Regions from separate parts of the Brevibacillus parabrevis genome, predicted to be linked through region 3. Evidence: riboswitches for the same ligand, from Rfam matches in the RefSeq annotation. Region 3 holds a riboswitch; each other region holds the start of a gene.

Region 1 (4,879 bases), 840 kb from region 3:
GTAAACATTTTTTTGTTCAAGGATAACCCCTCCTCGATCTGTATGGTACCAGTATACTAAGAACCCCTGGCGGGAGAAAACGGCCGGAATGCGAAAAAAGCAGTTGTCTTTTCCTTCCGGCGGCAAGGAGCAAACATGGAAGACAGACTTTATTACCAGGATGCGTATACGAGAACGTTTGCGGCACACGTACAAAAGCGCGGTCAGGAAGCAGATGGCACGCCATATGTCGTGTTGAGCCAGACGGCTTTTTACCCGACGGGAGGCGGACAGCCCTCCGATCTCGGCAGCTTGAACGAATGCCGGGTCGTGGATGTGGAGGAAGTAGACGGCGAAGTGCGCCATCGGCTGGAAGTGCCCCTTCCGGAAGAGTGCACGGAAGTAACGGGACAAATCGACTGGGATCGCCGCTTTGATCACATGCAGCAGCATGCCGGGCAGCACATTTTGTCCGCTGCGTTTCTGGAAGTCGCCCAGGCGGAGACGGTTGCGTTTCACTTGGGAAAAGAGCGCGTGACCATCGACGTGCGACTGGATGAGCTGACGGCTGATGTATGGGAAGCTGTCGAGCAGCGAGCCAATCAGGTTGTGCTGGAAAATCATCCGATCATCGCCCGTTTTGTGGACGACGAGGAGCTTGCCAGCTTGCCGTTGAAAAAGCAGCCGACCGTGACAGAAAACGTCCGGGTCGTCATCATCCCCGAATACGACTACAATCCATGCGGGGGAACCCATCCAGCGCGCACGGGTGAGGTGGGCGCCATCAAAATTCTCGGCTGGGAGCGCCATCGCGGGAACATCCGCCTGGAATTTATTTGCGGTTTGCGCGCTTTGCGGGATTACACGCGCAAGCAGGCGACTGTCCGCGAACTGGCCAAGCTGCTCGTCACGAGCGAGGCCGAGCTGATCGTCCAGGCGGAGCGTGTTTTGTCCGAGCGCGATTCGCTAAAAGCCAAGCTCGCCGAAGTGGAAAAACAATTGCTTGAGGTCGAGGTGCGAAAACAGCTCGCCACGGCTGAGCGGGAGGGTGGCGCGCGCGTGATCGCCCGTGTGTTCCCGGACAAATCAATCCAGCAATTGCAGCAGTTTGCCCAGTTGATGGTCGCGGAAGCTCCAGATGCCGTCTGCCTGCTCGCGGCTGCAACAGACGACAAAACCCAGCTTGTGTTTGCACGCGGGCAAGAAGTCAATGTCGCCGTGAATCAGCTGATCAAAGACACCTTGCCATTGATTGCCGGAAAAGGCGGCGGCAACCCGGCGATGGCCCAAGGCGGCGGACAGTCCGAGCCGCATGCTGACGAAGTAATTGCCCACGCGCGCAAGCTGCTTGCCCAGCTGCTGGCTTAATACGACGCGCAACCATAACGACAATGCAAGGAGGAGTCTATCATGTTCTGGAATCCCGGAGACAAAGTCCGCGTCAAACAGCGGACAGGAGAATACATCGCCGAAGTGCTGGAAATTCACGATACAAAACTTTTGGTCAAAGTGCTGGCAGTGACGAAATACCCGCAACAGGGCGATCTGCACACTTCCTATGAAGTAGACGTGCCGCTGTTCCACCAGCGTCCAGCGCTTTCTTATCTGGAAAAATTCATGGCCCCGGTGTCGGCAGTGATGCGTTACAACGGCGAGGTGCCCGAGTACAAAGAATCTGTGCGCATCGCCATGGAGAGCGAGATGGACAAGCTGAGAAAAATGGCGGCTTGGGCACAGCGCTGCCTGACGGAACTGGAAGCAATGCACAAGGAAACCTTTACAAACCCGAAATAGAGTGGTACTGTAATACTCGAACGTAAGACAATTGCATAGGTTTACTACCAAACGGGGGCCGAGCGTCGTTGGCTGAGATTGTAACGAGTGTGTTACTGACCGTTGAACCTGACCTGGGTCATGCCAGCGGAGGAAGAGGTATATGAATCGATTTCACTAGGGCGGTCGTTTGCGAGATTTTTCGCAGAGGATGCGCACCAGTTGATGAGATCAACTCAACCATCCCACGGCGGATGGTTTTTTTATTCCATCTGTCCGTTTGGATACGTATACGGCTTCCACCGTTTGACTGGAGTGACTTCCGGCAGGCGAGGGAAGCCGTTTTTTGTCCCTCGGCAAGTGCCACCAAGAAGGAGGAATACAATGGTTGTTGTGCTGAATGGAAAAACAGCAGAGCTTTCGGCCGAAATCAATACGGTTCGCGCTTTGCTCGCTTCGTATTCCCTGCAAGAGAAAATCGTGGTCGTGGAGCGCAACGGAGAAATTATCGACCGCTCCCTGTATGAACAAACGCCGATTGCCGATGGAGACCGCATCGAAATCGTTCATTTTGTCGGAGGAGGATGATCATCATGGATACTTTGAAAATTGGACCTTACGAGTTTCGCTCCCGCTTGTTGCTCGGAACTGGAAAATTCGCAGACTTGGAAACGCAAGGGAAAGCGGTGGAAGTGTCGGAAGCGGAAATTTTGACGTTCGCCATTCGCCGACTGAATTTGGAAAATCCGCAAGAACCGAACTTTTTGGAACAGCTCGATCTGAAAAAATTCACTCTGCTGCCAAATACAGCAGGAGCCTATACAGCCGAGGAAGCGGTGCGCATCGCCCGCCTGGCGAAAGCGTCCGGCTTGTGCGACATGATCAAGGTAGAGGTCATCGGTGACCCGAAAACATTGCTGCCTGATCCGATCGGCACATTGGAAGCGTCGAAAATTTTGGTCGAGGAAGGCTTCATCGTGTTGACTTACACGAACGACGATCCGATTCTCGCCAAGCGCTTGCAGGATGTAGGCGTTCATGCCGTCATGCCAGGAGCGTCGCCGATCGGTTCCGGCCAGGGAATCGTCAACGAAAACAATCTGCGCTTCATCATCGAGGACGCCAAAGTGCCGATCATCGTCGATGCGGGAATCGGTTCTCCGGCAGATTGCGCGAAAGCAATGGAGCTGGGCGCAGACGGTGTCTTGTTGAATACGGCTGTTGCTCTCGCGGACAATCCGGTTTTGATGGCAGAAGCGATGAAGCTGGGCGTGGAAGCGGGACGCAAAGGCTTTTTGGCAGGACGCATCCCGAAAAAACGTTACGCGCAAGCGAGCAGCCCGGTGGAAGGGATGATTGAGTAGCGTGGATCGTCTGACAGAAGCGGTAGAGTCGATCGCCAATCGCAAGGACGAGCTGTTCGCCCTGTTGGCAAAGCTCGTTTCCCAGCCGACCGTCAGTCCGCCTGCGCGAAACAGCGACGAGGCGCAATCCGTCATCGCAAGCCAGCTTGCAGACATGGGCTTTGCGGTGGATCGCTTCCAGGTTTACCCCGGCGACGACAACGTGGTAGGTCGTCTTTCGGGCCGTGATTCGGCGCGGGCAAACAGCCTGATTGTCAATGGGCATATCGATGTGGCCGAGGTTGGAGACGAAACGGGCTGGACGTATCCGCCCTTTTCGCTGACGCTCGGCGCAGACGGTCGCTTGTACGGACGCGGGGTCGCGGACATGAAGGGCGGGCTCGCTGCGAGTTTGTTCGCCATCCAAATGCTTCGCGAGCATGGCGTCGAGCTGGCAGGCGATCTGCTGTTCCAATCCGTGATTGGAGAGGAAGCCGGAGAGGCGGGGACGCTCGTTGCCATTGAACGCGGCTACCAGGCTGACTACGCAGTCGTCGTCGACACGAGCAACTTGCATATGCAAGGGCAGGGTGGCGTCATCACTGGCTGGATTACGATTGAAAGCCCGACTACGCTGCACGACGGCATGCGGGCACAGACGATCCATGCCGGAGGACGAGTGCGCGGAGCTTCTGCGATTGAGAAAATGATGAAGGTAATCTCGGCTCTGCAAGAGCTGGAGCGCGACTGGGCTGTGATGAAAGCGTATCCCGGTTTTCCTGCCGGCAGCAACACCATCAACCCGGCCGTCATCGAAGGAGGCCGACACGCGGCCTTTATCGCCGACCGTTGCGCCTTGTGGATTACGGTTCACTTTTATCCGAACGAATCATATGAGCAAATGATTGGCGAGATCGAGGATCATATTAGAAGAGCGGCGGCGGCCGATGTGTGGCTGCGGGAACATCCACCCGTGTTTCGCTGGGGCGGTCGCTCCATGATCGAGGAGCGGGGAGAAATTTTCCCTTCCCTGGAGCTGGACGCCAATCATCCGGCACTCGCCCAGCTGCAAGCGGCTTATGAGCGCGAGCTGCACGCGGCACCCGTCGTGGACATGTCTTCAACGGTCACGGACGCTGGCTGGTTCGCCCATGCCGGAATCCCCGCTGTCCTGTTCGGGCCAGGCGAACTGAAGCATGCGCACGCCGTAGACGAATCGATCGATCCTGACCAGCTCGTCCAGTTTGCCCAGATCATGGCCCGCTTCATCGCCAGTTGGTGCAATACGCCGAAGGAAGCAAAGGAGTGAGGAAGCATGGCGACTTTTACAGACCGTTTGTTGCGCAGTGTGGCTCCGATCTGGGAGCAGGTTCACCAGCATCCGTTTGTTACCGGACTTGGTGACGGGACATTGCCAGTGGACGCATTCAAATTTTACATGAAGCAAGACTACATCTACCTGATCGACTACGCCAAAATGTTTGCGCTCGCAAGCGTGAAAGCATACGATCTGGAAACAAGCGCGCGCTTCGCCGCTTTGCAGGAGTCGACGCTGAACACGGAAATGGAGCTGCACCGCCAATACGCAGCGCGCTTCGGAATTTCCCGCGAAGAGCTGGAAGCGACAGAGCCGTCTTTTGTCATGCTCGGCTATACCAGCTACATGCTGCGTGTCGCGCATCAAGGCTCGCTGGCAGAACTGGTCAGCTCGCTGCTGCCGTGCACGTGGAGCTATTGGGAGATCGGCAAGCGATTGGCCCAGGTCGAAGGGGCAGTCGATCACG
Region 2 (4,879 bases), 2.8 Mb from region 3:
TATCATTCTGTTTACAGGAAATGCTTCCCTGCCCACTCGCCATGTATCAGGCCAGTCAGACAAAAGCAGTCACGACGCTGCCCCAAGCAAAGAAAAAGCGGGCCTCATGCAAGGCCCACCCGTCATCCAAGGCGATTTTCCAGCTCTTTCACGATTGCCTCCGCCTTGCGAATCCATCTCGGGTCAATGTCGGCATCCTTGTCGATCGGCTGCTGAAACTGGTTCATCACTGCCGAAGCGACAGGCGCGTAGTACCCGATATCTTCTTCTACCCCTGTGTTGTACACGTGCCGCAACACAAACGGCTCGCCAAGCTCCAGCCACGCATCCGGGCTGTCCAGCTCCCCTTGCAAAACTTTTACAGGCAAGCGAAGGTAGACCATGTTTTGATCATCCAGCGTCCGGTCAAAAAAGCCTTGCTCATAGTCCCAGTTAGCCAGCGTAAAATGCGGCTCAAGCGACTCGCGAAAGTAGCCGAACGTCGCCTTCGTTCCGGGGAGACTGCTCTGTATTTTTTTCATCTGGTAATCCTCCTGCCTTCGTCACATTTTATGGATAGTGTGCGACAAAAGGGCAGGTTGTACTCGCACAGCCGTGCTCTTCAAACGCACAACAAGCCCCGCTGCCAATCATCCGCTGGCAAAGAGGCTTGCATGCTCCCGATTTTAGAGCAGGGCGATCGTAAGCAATGTAAACAAAGCGAGTGGAATGATTCTTTTGCCTCTGCGGCAAGGACGACGGCGCCTTCTTTTCGGCACGACAACCGCAGCCGGAGGAACTGGCGGTGGCGGTGGTGGCGGCGGAAACGGATACCATGGCTGCGGCGGGAAAGGCGGATAAGGGCTCATGTACGGGTTGAATCCGCCGTACGGACTAAAGAATGGATTGCCGTCCGGGAACGGCTGCATCTGGCCATACGGAAAGCTCGGGCTGCCGAACGGGCTGACTTGACCAAACGGCTGACTCGGACTGCCAAACGGACTCACTTGGCCGTACGGTTGGCTCGGACTGCCAAATGGTCTCATCTGGCCGTACGGTTGACTCGGGCTGCCGAACGGACTCACTTGGCCAAACGGTTGACCCGGACTGCCAAACGGAGCCATTTGACCGTACGGTTGACCCGGGCTGCCAAACGGACTCACCTGACCAAACGGTTGACCTGGACTGCCAAACGGAGTCATCGGAGCGTAAGGATAGCAGTCATCGGCGTACGGACTGACTTGCCCCCCTGGAGGTCGCCGATTTGGCTGGCTGCTGCTGCTAAACGGACTGACATCGCCGTACGGCTGATAGCCGCCGTAGGGGAGATACCCTCCGTAAGGATTCCAATCCTGATGCATTCCCCAGTCGCCGGGCGATTTCCGGCTGGCTACCTCTTCGATTTCATATTCATAGTCGTTTTCTTCCGCATCCGGGTCGTCCACTTCGACGTATACATTCTGATCGTCAAAATCCACGATCACGCCTTCAAAAATCTGGCCGTCTATCGCTTCAATGCGCACTTTTTTCTCGACGTGTTCTTTGCATATGTTGTGCACATTTTCGCGCATATCCTTGATCAGACTGACCGTCTGGACGTCAGCCTGGTACAGGTTTTTTTCATCCTGCATGGAAACTCCTCCCCTTCTGGTGCTCTTTATTACCATATACATGTGCCCATGGGGAGGTGTTCCGGTTTGCAGGCAAGACTAGCCCATTTTATGTGCGCTGACGTTTTCTTCTGTTACGAAGCGCACAGGCAAGAACGGGGCGAGCTGCTCCCGCTCTCCTTTTTCCAGATAGTCCGCCATCCACTTCGCTGTGGCGGGCGAGAGCAAAATGCCGTTGCGGAAGTGCCCTCCGGCAATCGACAGCTCTTCCCATCCAGGTACAGGCCCAAGCAATGGCTTGCCATCCGCCGTAGCTGGCCGCAATCCGCCCCACGCCTCCAGAAAAGCGGCTGAATGCAAGGCCGGAACGTACGGCATGACCCCGTTCAGGATGCTGGCTAACCCCGCCATCGTCACTTCGCGCTGAAAGCCGCTCTCGTCTTCTGTTGCGCCAAGCACGATTTTGCCGTCTTTTTTCGGCGTCACATATCCCGTCGTGCCAAAAATGACGGTGCGCAGCGGAATGCCGACAGAGGAAACAGCGGCAATCTGACCGCGAACCGGACGCACCGGAACCGACACCCCCAGCAAGTCCAGCATGACACCTGCCCACGCTCCCGAAGTGATCACCGTATGCGCGGCGCGCAACGGCCCGAGCGAGCTGTCCACGCCAACTACTTTCCCGCCTTTTACCGCGATGCCGCTCACGACACAGCCGGAATGCAGCACAACTCCTTGCAGCTTGCACGCTGTCACCAAAGCGCGAAGCAACATGCGATTGTTGATGTGCCCCTCGTACGGGGAGTAAATCGCTGCCTGCGCTTTGTCTGTCAACAGCGGCTCCACCTCCGCCAATTGCTGCCTTTCCGTCAAAAAGTGCACGCTATGCCCCGCGTCCTTTTGCCAGCGAAATTTCTCTGCCAACTGTGCTTGCTCGCCATCGTCGAGCGCGACCGTGAGCAGCCCCTCCAGGCTGAGCTGTACATCGCCCCCGGTAAACTCCTCCAGCTCTTGCGCCCACTGCGGATAATAAGCCAGCGACGCCATGCCGAAATCGAGCATGGGACCGGGCGCTGTAAACTCCTTCAACGGCGCGAGCATGCCCGCTGCTGCCGAGGACGCCTGTCCGCCCCATTCTCCTTGCTCAACCAACGTGACGCCCATCCCTCTGCGTGACAATTCATACGCCAGACTTAAACCGATAACTCCTCCACCCACTATGAGACAATCGCCCACGTTTTTCTCTCCTCGCTGTTGTGATCTCTCTCCTGATCCAAGTTGAACAGGGCAACATACAAAAAGCCCACCCGTTCCCAAGCAGGAAAAGGTGGGCTTCATACGCCGTATAGCCAAAGAAAAAAGCGCTGTTCGCCGGCAACCGTATCCCTGCGCCGGCATGATCCGGATCAGGTGCAATGGGTCGACGGTCGTATGCTTCCATCCTCTCAGCCCCGCGTGAAGGACTCCCCAAGTTGCTTCTTTACATATTCATTTCACCAACCAAGTATAGTCCTCCTGGCCGCCAGTGACAAGATGCTATACGCTCAATCCTCGTCTTTTACATCGTAGCTCTCCGGAACCGTCTCATGGCGCGCTGCCTCCTCGAACTCGCGGAGCTTGCGCATTTCTTCCATATGATGGTTGAACTGTTCCTTGTTGATGACGTACTCGTAGCCGTCGTGCAGAGCGCGAATCTTGCCCTGGTGAATCTTTTCCAAAATAAACGTTTCCGGAAGCTCCAAGTACGCTGCTGTCTCTTCCACGGTCAAATATGTCTTGTTATCGCGCAATCTTGCCTCCAATTCCGCTTTCTGCTGCTCGAATCCAGGTTTGCCCAAAAGGGCGAACATGTTGGCCTTGTACGCCTCCACCCCGGGCTGGTCAAACGGATTGACGCCCAATAAATAGCCGCTGATTCCGCACGCCTTTTCAAAAAAGTAGATCAAGGCCCCGAGGTGATACGCTGTCGCCTCTGGCATCTCGACAAGCAGGTTCGGCACGCCGCCATCCACGTGGGCGAGCACCGTCCCTTCGAAAGCCTTTTTATTGACAAATCCCATCCGCTTGCCGGACAAAAAGTTCAGTCCGTCCACATCAAGCGGGTCTTCTTCTACCGTGACATCGATGGCTGGCTTGTTTACGGTTACCACTGTCTCGAACAAGTGTCGCATGCCGTCCTGTATGTACTGCCCCAAGGAATGCAAGTCTGTGGAAAATTCGGCAGCGGCGGGAAAAATTCCTTTTCCATCCTTGCCTTCCGACTCCCCGAAAAGCTGTTTCCACCATTCGGCGAAAAACCGGAACTGCGGCTCGTAGCTGACCAGAAGCTCCACCGTTTTGCCTTTGCGGTACAGGGCGTTGCGAATCGCCGCATACTGGTAGCACGGATTTTCGGCCAAATCCATGACCATGTACCGCTCGCTCGCATCTTGCGCTCCTTTCATCAGGGCATCCATGTCGGCGCCGCTCACGGCGATCGGCAATAGTCCGACTGCTGTCAGGACAGAAAAACGCCCGCCGATGTCATCGGGAATGACAAAGCTCTCGTAGCCCTCATCTTCCGCAAGCTTTTTCAAGGCCCCCCGCGCTTTGTCCGTCGTAATGTAAATTCGCTTCTTCGCCTGCTCGCGGCCGTACTTGTTTTCCAGCCAATTGCGCAACAGCCGAAAAGCTATAGCAGGCTCTGTCGTCGTGCCCGATTTGGAGATGACGTTGATGGAGACGTCTTTGCCTTCCAACACGTCCATCAGATGAGAGATATACACCGGACTAATATTGTTGCCGACAAAATAAATTTCCGGCGATCGCCGCTTCGACTTCGGCAGCAAGTTGTAAAAGCTGTGGCCCAATACGTCCAGTACAGCTTTCGCTCCTAAATATGAACCCCCGATTCCAATTACCAAAAGCACATCTGAGTCAGCCTGGATACGTGCCGCCGCCTGGCGAATCCGCTCATACTCGACGCGGTCGTATTTGTTCGGCCAATCTACCCAGCCAAGATAGTCTCTGCCTGGACCCGTTCTTTTGTGCAACATTTCATGCGCCTGCCCGATTGCTGGCGCAAGCTGCTCCCATTCATGCTGTCTCACAAAGCCGCGTGCATTGGAATAATCAAATCGAATCGCTTGGTTCATGGCTCCCCTCCCAAGGAACGTCATCTATTTTCTTATCTTATCACGCAAAAAGCGAGAAAGTTACTTTCCGTCAAAACATCGCAAAATGTGAGCAAATCGTGAACGATTCGGCAAAAGTGTTACCTTTTTCCATGCCTTCCGTAAAACTACTTCGAG
Region 3 (4,879 bases):
CGAGCCGCATGTTTACGGAAAGAAGGAATTGACTTGCCATTTCTTCGGTTTAAAGGTTTTGAAAAAGCAAAGCTGCAATCGGTTGCGCCCCTTATTATAGAAGAGTTTGCCCGCATCGCTGAAGTGAGCGAGGAAAAAGTCAAGCTGGAGCTTCTGCTGGTCGAGCAGTTGACGAACAGCCCGTTGTCTCTGGAAATCATGATGTTCCCGCGAGAACAGAACAAGCACGATGAGATTGCCAGCACGATGAATCGCATCTTGCAGAAGCAAGGCTTCGAGAACGTCCATCTCTTTTTTATCCTGCTGTCGCCTGAGCTGTACTATAAGGAAGGGTTGCCGCTACAGGTCAAGGCTTCCCGCTGAATCCGGCAGGCAAAAAAGGTCGAAATCCCATGACGAGGGATTCCGACCTTTTTTATGTCATACGTGCTCTAATAATAGAGGCTTTCTGTTTGCAAGCATTTGGAGCAGGTGCGCGCCAGCGATGTTTCGACGAACTCGTGCGCGCATTCTTTTTGCAAATGGAACAGTTGGCGTCTCAGACTTTCCAAATCCACCTCCAGGCGAGCGATTTCAGCGCGCAAACGCAAGGCTTCATTCAATGTCTTGCCACCTCCAGGCGTTTATTGGTACAACTGGCTTCCTTGCTCGCGGAACTCGCGGGCTTTTTCCTGCATGCCTGCCGCGATAGCCGCAGGCTCGTTTTGTTCCTGCTCCTGCGCTTGCTGACGGATGTCGTGCGAGATTTTCATGCTGCAAAATTTCGGGCCGCACATCGAGCAAAAGTGCGCAGACTTGGCTGCTTCCGCAGGCAGTGTCTCATCGTGATATTCGCGGGCGCGCTCAGGATCGAGAGACAGGTTGAATTGATCGTTCCAGCGAAATTCGAAGCGGGCTTTGGACAGCGCGTCGTCACGCTGTTTGGCTCGCGGATGTCCTTTGGCTAGGTCGGCTGCATGAGCGGCGATTTTGTAGGCGATCAGGCCGTTGCGCACATCTTCCTTGTTCGGCAGTCCCAGGTGCTCTTTGGGCGTCACGTAGCAGAGCATTGCTGTCCCGAACCAGCCGATCATCGCTGCGCCAATCGCAGAGGTGATGTGGTCGTAACCGGGAGCGATATCAGTGGTCAATGGCCCGAGCGTGTAAAAAGGAGCTTCGTGGCACATCTCCAGTTGTTTGTCCATGTTCTCGCGAATCAGGTGCATCGGAACGTGACCAGGCCCTTCAATCATCACCTGCACGTCGTGCTTCCAGGCGATTTTCGTCAGCTCCCCGAGTGTTTCCAGCTCGGCAAACTGCGCTTCGTCATTGGCATCCGCAATCGAGCCGGGGCGCAGACCGTCTCCAAGCGAGACGCTGATGTCGTACGCTTTGAGAATGTGGCAAATTTCTTCAAAGTGGGTGTACAAAAAGTTTTCTTCATGGTGGGCGAGACACCAAGCCGCCAAAATGGAGCCGCCACGCGAGACGATCCCGGTAACGCGTTTTGCCGTCAAAGGAATGTAGCGCAGCAGAACGCCAGCGTGGATGGTGAAGTAATCGACTCCTTGTTCCGCCTGTTCGATCAATGTATCCCGATACACTTCCCAGGTCAGGTCTTCCGCTTTGCCATTGACCTTTTCCAGCGCCTGGTAAATCGGCACGGTACCGATTGGCACGGGGCTGTTGCGGATGATCCATTCACGGGTCGTATGAATGTGCTTTCCGGTCGACAAATCCATGATCGTATCGGCGCCCCAGCGCACGGACCAAATCATTTTCTCCACTTCCTCTTCCATCGAGGAGCTTACGGCCGACGTGCCGATATTGGCGTTGACTTTGACGTGAAAATTCCGCCCGATAATCATCGGCTCCGCTTCCGGGTGATTGATGTTGGCCGGAATAATCGCGCGCCCGGCAGCTACTTCGGCTCTGACAAATTCGGGGGTCACTCCTTCGCGAATCGCGATGTATTCCATCTCTGGCGTAATGATCTGCTGGCGGGCGTAGTGAAGCTGGGTGACATTTTTTCCTGGCAAAGCGCGTTTGGGCCGATAGCCTTCGCGCGGAAAAGCTGGCATCGTCACCGCTTTTTCGCTGCTTCTGATTCCGTCGTCAACAAGTTGTGGCTCCCGGCCGACATAGCTTTCCGTATCGCCGCGTTCCTCGATCCACGCTTTGCGCACTAGCGGCAAGCCTTTTTCGATGTCCGCGACATATCCGTCAGCGGTGTATTCGCCGCTCGTGTCGTAGACGCGCAAAGGCGGATTGGGGGTAGAGCCGAACAACCCTTCGCTTGCTTGAAGGGTGATTTCGCGCATCGGCACGCGGATGTCAGGGCGGCTGCCGACCTCGTATACTTTGCGGCTACCGGGAAAAGATGAAATGGATGACATGAAAAAACCTCCTTGGCGTGGTTGCACGAAGCGCGAACCTTGTAGGGAGGCGAAAGAGGCCCGTCGCGAAAAAAACGCCGCATGGGAGCATGCGACGCCAGACGCGAGAGTAGAGAAGCAACGGGTATTTTGCAAAAAGATACACGTCACTTGTCGTGTCATATGGACATTCCTCCGCTGGCATTACCCAGTTCAGGTTCAACGGTCGATGGCACAGTACCATCCTCTCAGCCTGGTGATTTCCAAGCTCCCGTGCTTGTTTGTGGTTGTGATTGCAAGATTAGGATACCGGAGAACGCCCATCGTTGGCAAGAAAAAGTTTCCAACAAAAATTGCCACAGGGCAACACATTTTCCCCCCCTCTATACTCATGAATCGGACTAAAACTGTTTCTGTAGACCCACACGAATCGCGTCTGTTACGATGTAATTCGATCAAAAAGAAACTGCTTTATGACGCTTCGTTCTTGTCTTTTGAGCGAACGGAGTGATTGAGATTTTTGAGGTGATGGAGTGTGGATGTATATTCGGATCTGAAGCAAGGGGAACGGGGCGCGTGGGTCAGTATTATTGCCTATATCTTTTGCTCGGCGTTAAAAATAGGAGTTGCTGTGCTGACGGGATCGGAAGCGTTGATGGCAGATGGCTTGAACAACTCGACAGACGTGGTGGCATCGATTGCGGTCCTGATCGGCCTGCGCATTGCCCGCAAGCCGCCTGACCACGATCACCCGTACGGTCATTTCCGCGCGGAGACGATTTCGGCCTTGGTCGCGTCATTCATCATGCTGTTTGTCGGCTTGCAAGTCGTGACGGAAGCGGTTCCTTCGCTGTTTGATCAAAAAACGACGGCACCGGATTTGCTCGCAGGCTGGACGGCATTGGCGACAGCGGCGATCATGCTGGGCGTGTACCGCTACAACCGTCAGCTCGCTTTGCGAACAAACAGCCAGGCGTTGCTGGCTGCGGCCGCTGACAATCGCTCGGACGCCTTCGTCAGCATCGGGACGTTTGTGGGCGTTGCGGGGGCGCAGTTCCAGCTTTACTGGCTTGACCCGCTGGCTGCGTTGGTAGTCGGAGTCATCATCCTGAAAACAGCGTGGGATATTTTCCGGGAAGCGACCCATCGCTTGACCGACGGCTTTGACGTAGAAGAGTTGGGGGAACTGAAAGAGACGATCTCGTCCATCGCCGGAGTAAAAGATATTAGCGATATTAAAGCGCGTTACCACGGCAGCAGCGTGCTGGTTGACGTCGTGATCCATGTGGAGCCGCACCTTAATGTGGTAGAAAGCCACACCATCACCGAACACATCGAAGAACGCATGAGACGTGTGCACAAAATCAATACCGTTCATATTCATATCGAGCCAGAGCAGCAACTGGTCGAAAAATAAGCAAAAAACCTGTCCGTATCGGGCAGGTTTTTTGCATGGCGTTACACGGGAGTCGCTTTTTTGCGACGCAGCTTTTTGGTTGTGGTCATCGCCTCGCTTTGCGCTGGCATTTGCTTGGGAGCTGCTGCGGTCGGCTCTGCGGGAGTTGCGCGTTTGCGGCTTGGCTTCGGTTTCGCTGCTGCTGGCGTAGGCTCAGGCTCGATTTTTACCGGACCAGGCGAAGTGCCTGCGGTAGAAGCGAGACTTTCCTTCAACGCTTGCATCAGGTCGATGACATTCGTCCGAGCGACGGTCGGTGCCGTGGCAATCTCCTGGCCTTCCAGCTTTTTCTCGATCATTTTTTGCAGCTCGCTGCGGTATTCATCGGTGTATTTGGCTGGGTCAAACGGAACGGTCATATTGCCGATCAGCTCGGTTGCCATTTTCAGCTCGTTTTCCGCCAAGGGGATGGTCGCCTCTGGCAAGGCAGGCACTTGATTGACTGGCCGTACTTCGTCAGGATAAAAAATCGTTTCCAGCATCATGCAATGCTCATACAGCCGAATGACGGCGAGACTTTGCCGATTGCGCATCGTCACCTGGGCAATCGCGATTTTTCCGGTTTGGCCCATCGCGGCGCGAAGCAGGGCGTACGCTTTTTCCCCTGTGTCCTGAGGAGACAGAAAGTAGCTTTTGTCAAAGTAAACCGGATCGATCTCCGACAAGTCCACAAAATCGAGAATCTCAATAGCTCGGCGGGTTTCGGGGGTGATCGCCTCCAGGTCCTCGTCGTTGATCATGACGAAGTGGCCTTTTTCATACTCGTAGCCGCGAACGATCTCGCTGGCGTCCACTTCCCGCTGGCAGTGCGGGCACATTTTCGTGTATTTGATGGGGGTGTTGCATTCCTTGTGCAGCTGGCGGAAGCGAATATCCCGTTCTTCTGTCGCCGTAAACATGCGAACCGGGATGTTGACCAGGCCGAAGCTGATTGATCCTTTCCAGACGGTGTGCATACGATTCCTCCCGATTCGGTAGTGGCATAAGGCTGGGGCTGGATGCTGCCACGAGGTAAGTGATGAGATGGGTGCGGCCGTTTTGCTTATTGTTTGTAGGCAGCCAGACGAAG

The links. Region 3 has a riboswitch for thiamine pyrophosphate ahead of thiC (phosphomethylpyrimidine synthase ThiC). Riboswitches for the same ligand answer to the same signal wherever they lie in the genome.
Region 1: linked by a shared signal. The riboswitch ahead of thiS (sulfur carrier protein ThiS) and the one ahead of thiC (phosphomethylpyrimidine synthase ThiC) in region 3 are both predicted to bind thiamine pyrophosphate.
Region 2: linked by a shared signal. The riboswitch ahead of thiO (glycine oxidase ThiO) and the one ahead of thiC (phosphomethylpyrimidine synthase ThiC) in region 3 are both predicted to bind thiamine pyrophosphate.

Annotation. Positions count from the first base shown of each region.
Region 1 is NZ_CP064090.1:4,120,351-4,125,229, reverse strand. Features, by position in the region: gene IRJ17_RS18650 (DUF2203 domain-containing protein) at 1-20, opposite strand, end outside; gene IRJ17_RS18645 (alanyl-tRNA editing protein) at 136-1,347, shown strand; gene kapB (kinase-associated lipoprotein KapB) at 1,390-1,773, shown strand; TPP riboswitch at 1,815-1,925, shown strand; gene thiS (sulfur carrier protein ThiS) at 2,137-2,340, shown strand; gene IRJ17_RS18630 (thiazole synthase) at 2,346-3,116, shown strand; gene IRJ17_RS18625 (acetylornithine deacetylase) at 3,109-4,404, shown strand; gene tenA (thiaminase II) at 4,411-4,879, shown strand, end outside.
Region 2 is NZ_CP064090.1:6,067,975-6,072,853, forward strand. Features, by position in the region: gene IRJ17_RS27965 (YugN family protein) at 123-521, opposite strand; gene IRJ17_RS27970 (LSm family protein) at 666-1,610, opposite strand; gene thiO (glycine oxidase ThiO) at 1,689-2,825, opposite strand; TPP riboswitch at 2,953-3,069, opposite strand; gene IRJ17_RS28250 (excisionase family DNA-binding protein) at 3,134-3,352, opposite strand; partial or broken gene IRJ17_RS27980 (glucose-6-phosphate isomerase) at 3,374-4,723, opposite strand.
Region 3 is NZ_CP064090.1:3,285,245-3,290,123, forward strand. Features, by position in the region: gene IRJ17_RS15745 (DUF1904 family protein) at 34-363, shown strand; gene IRJ17_RS15750 (hypothetical protein) at 432-602, opposite strand; gene thiC (phosphomethylpyrimidine synthase ThiC) at 624-2,375, opposite strand; TPP riboswitch at 2,528-2,639, opposite strand; gene IRJ17_RS15760 (cation diffusion facilitator family transporter) at 2,890-3,771, shown strand; gene ku (non-homologous end joining protein Ku) at 3,813-4,766, opposite strand.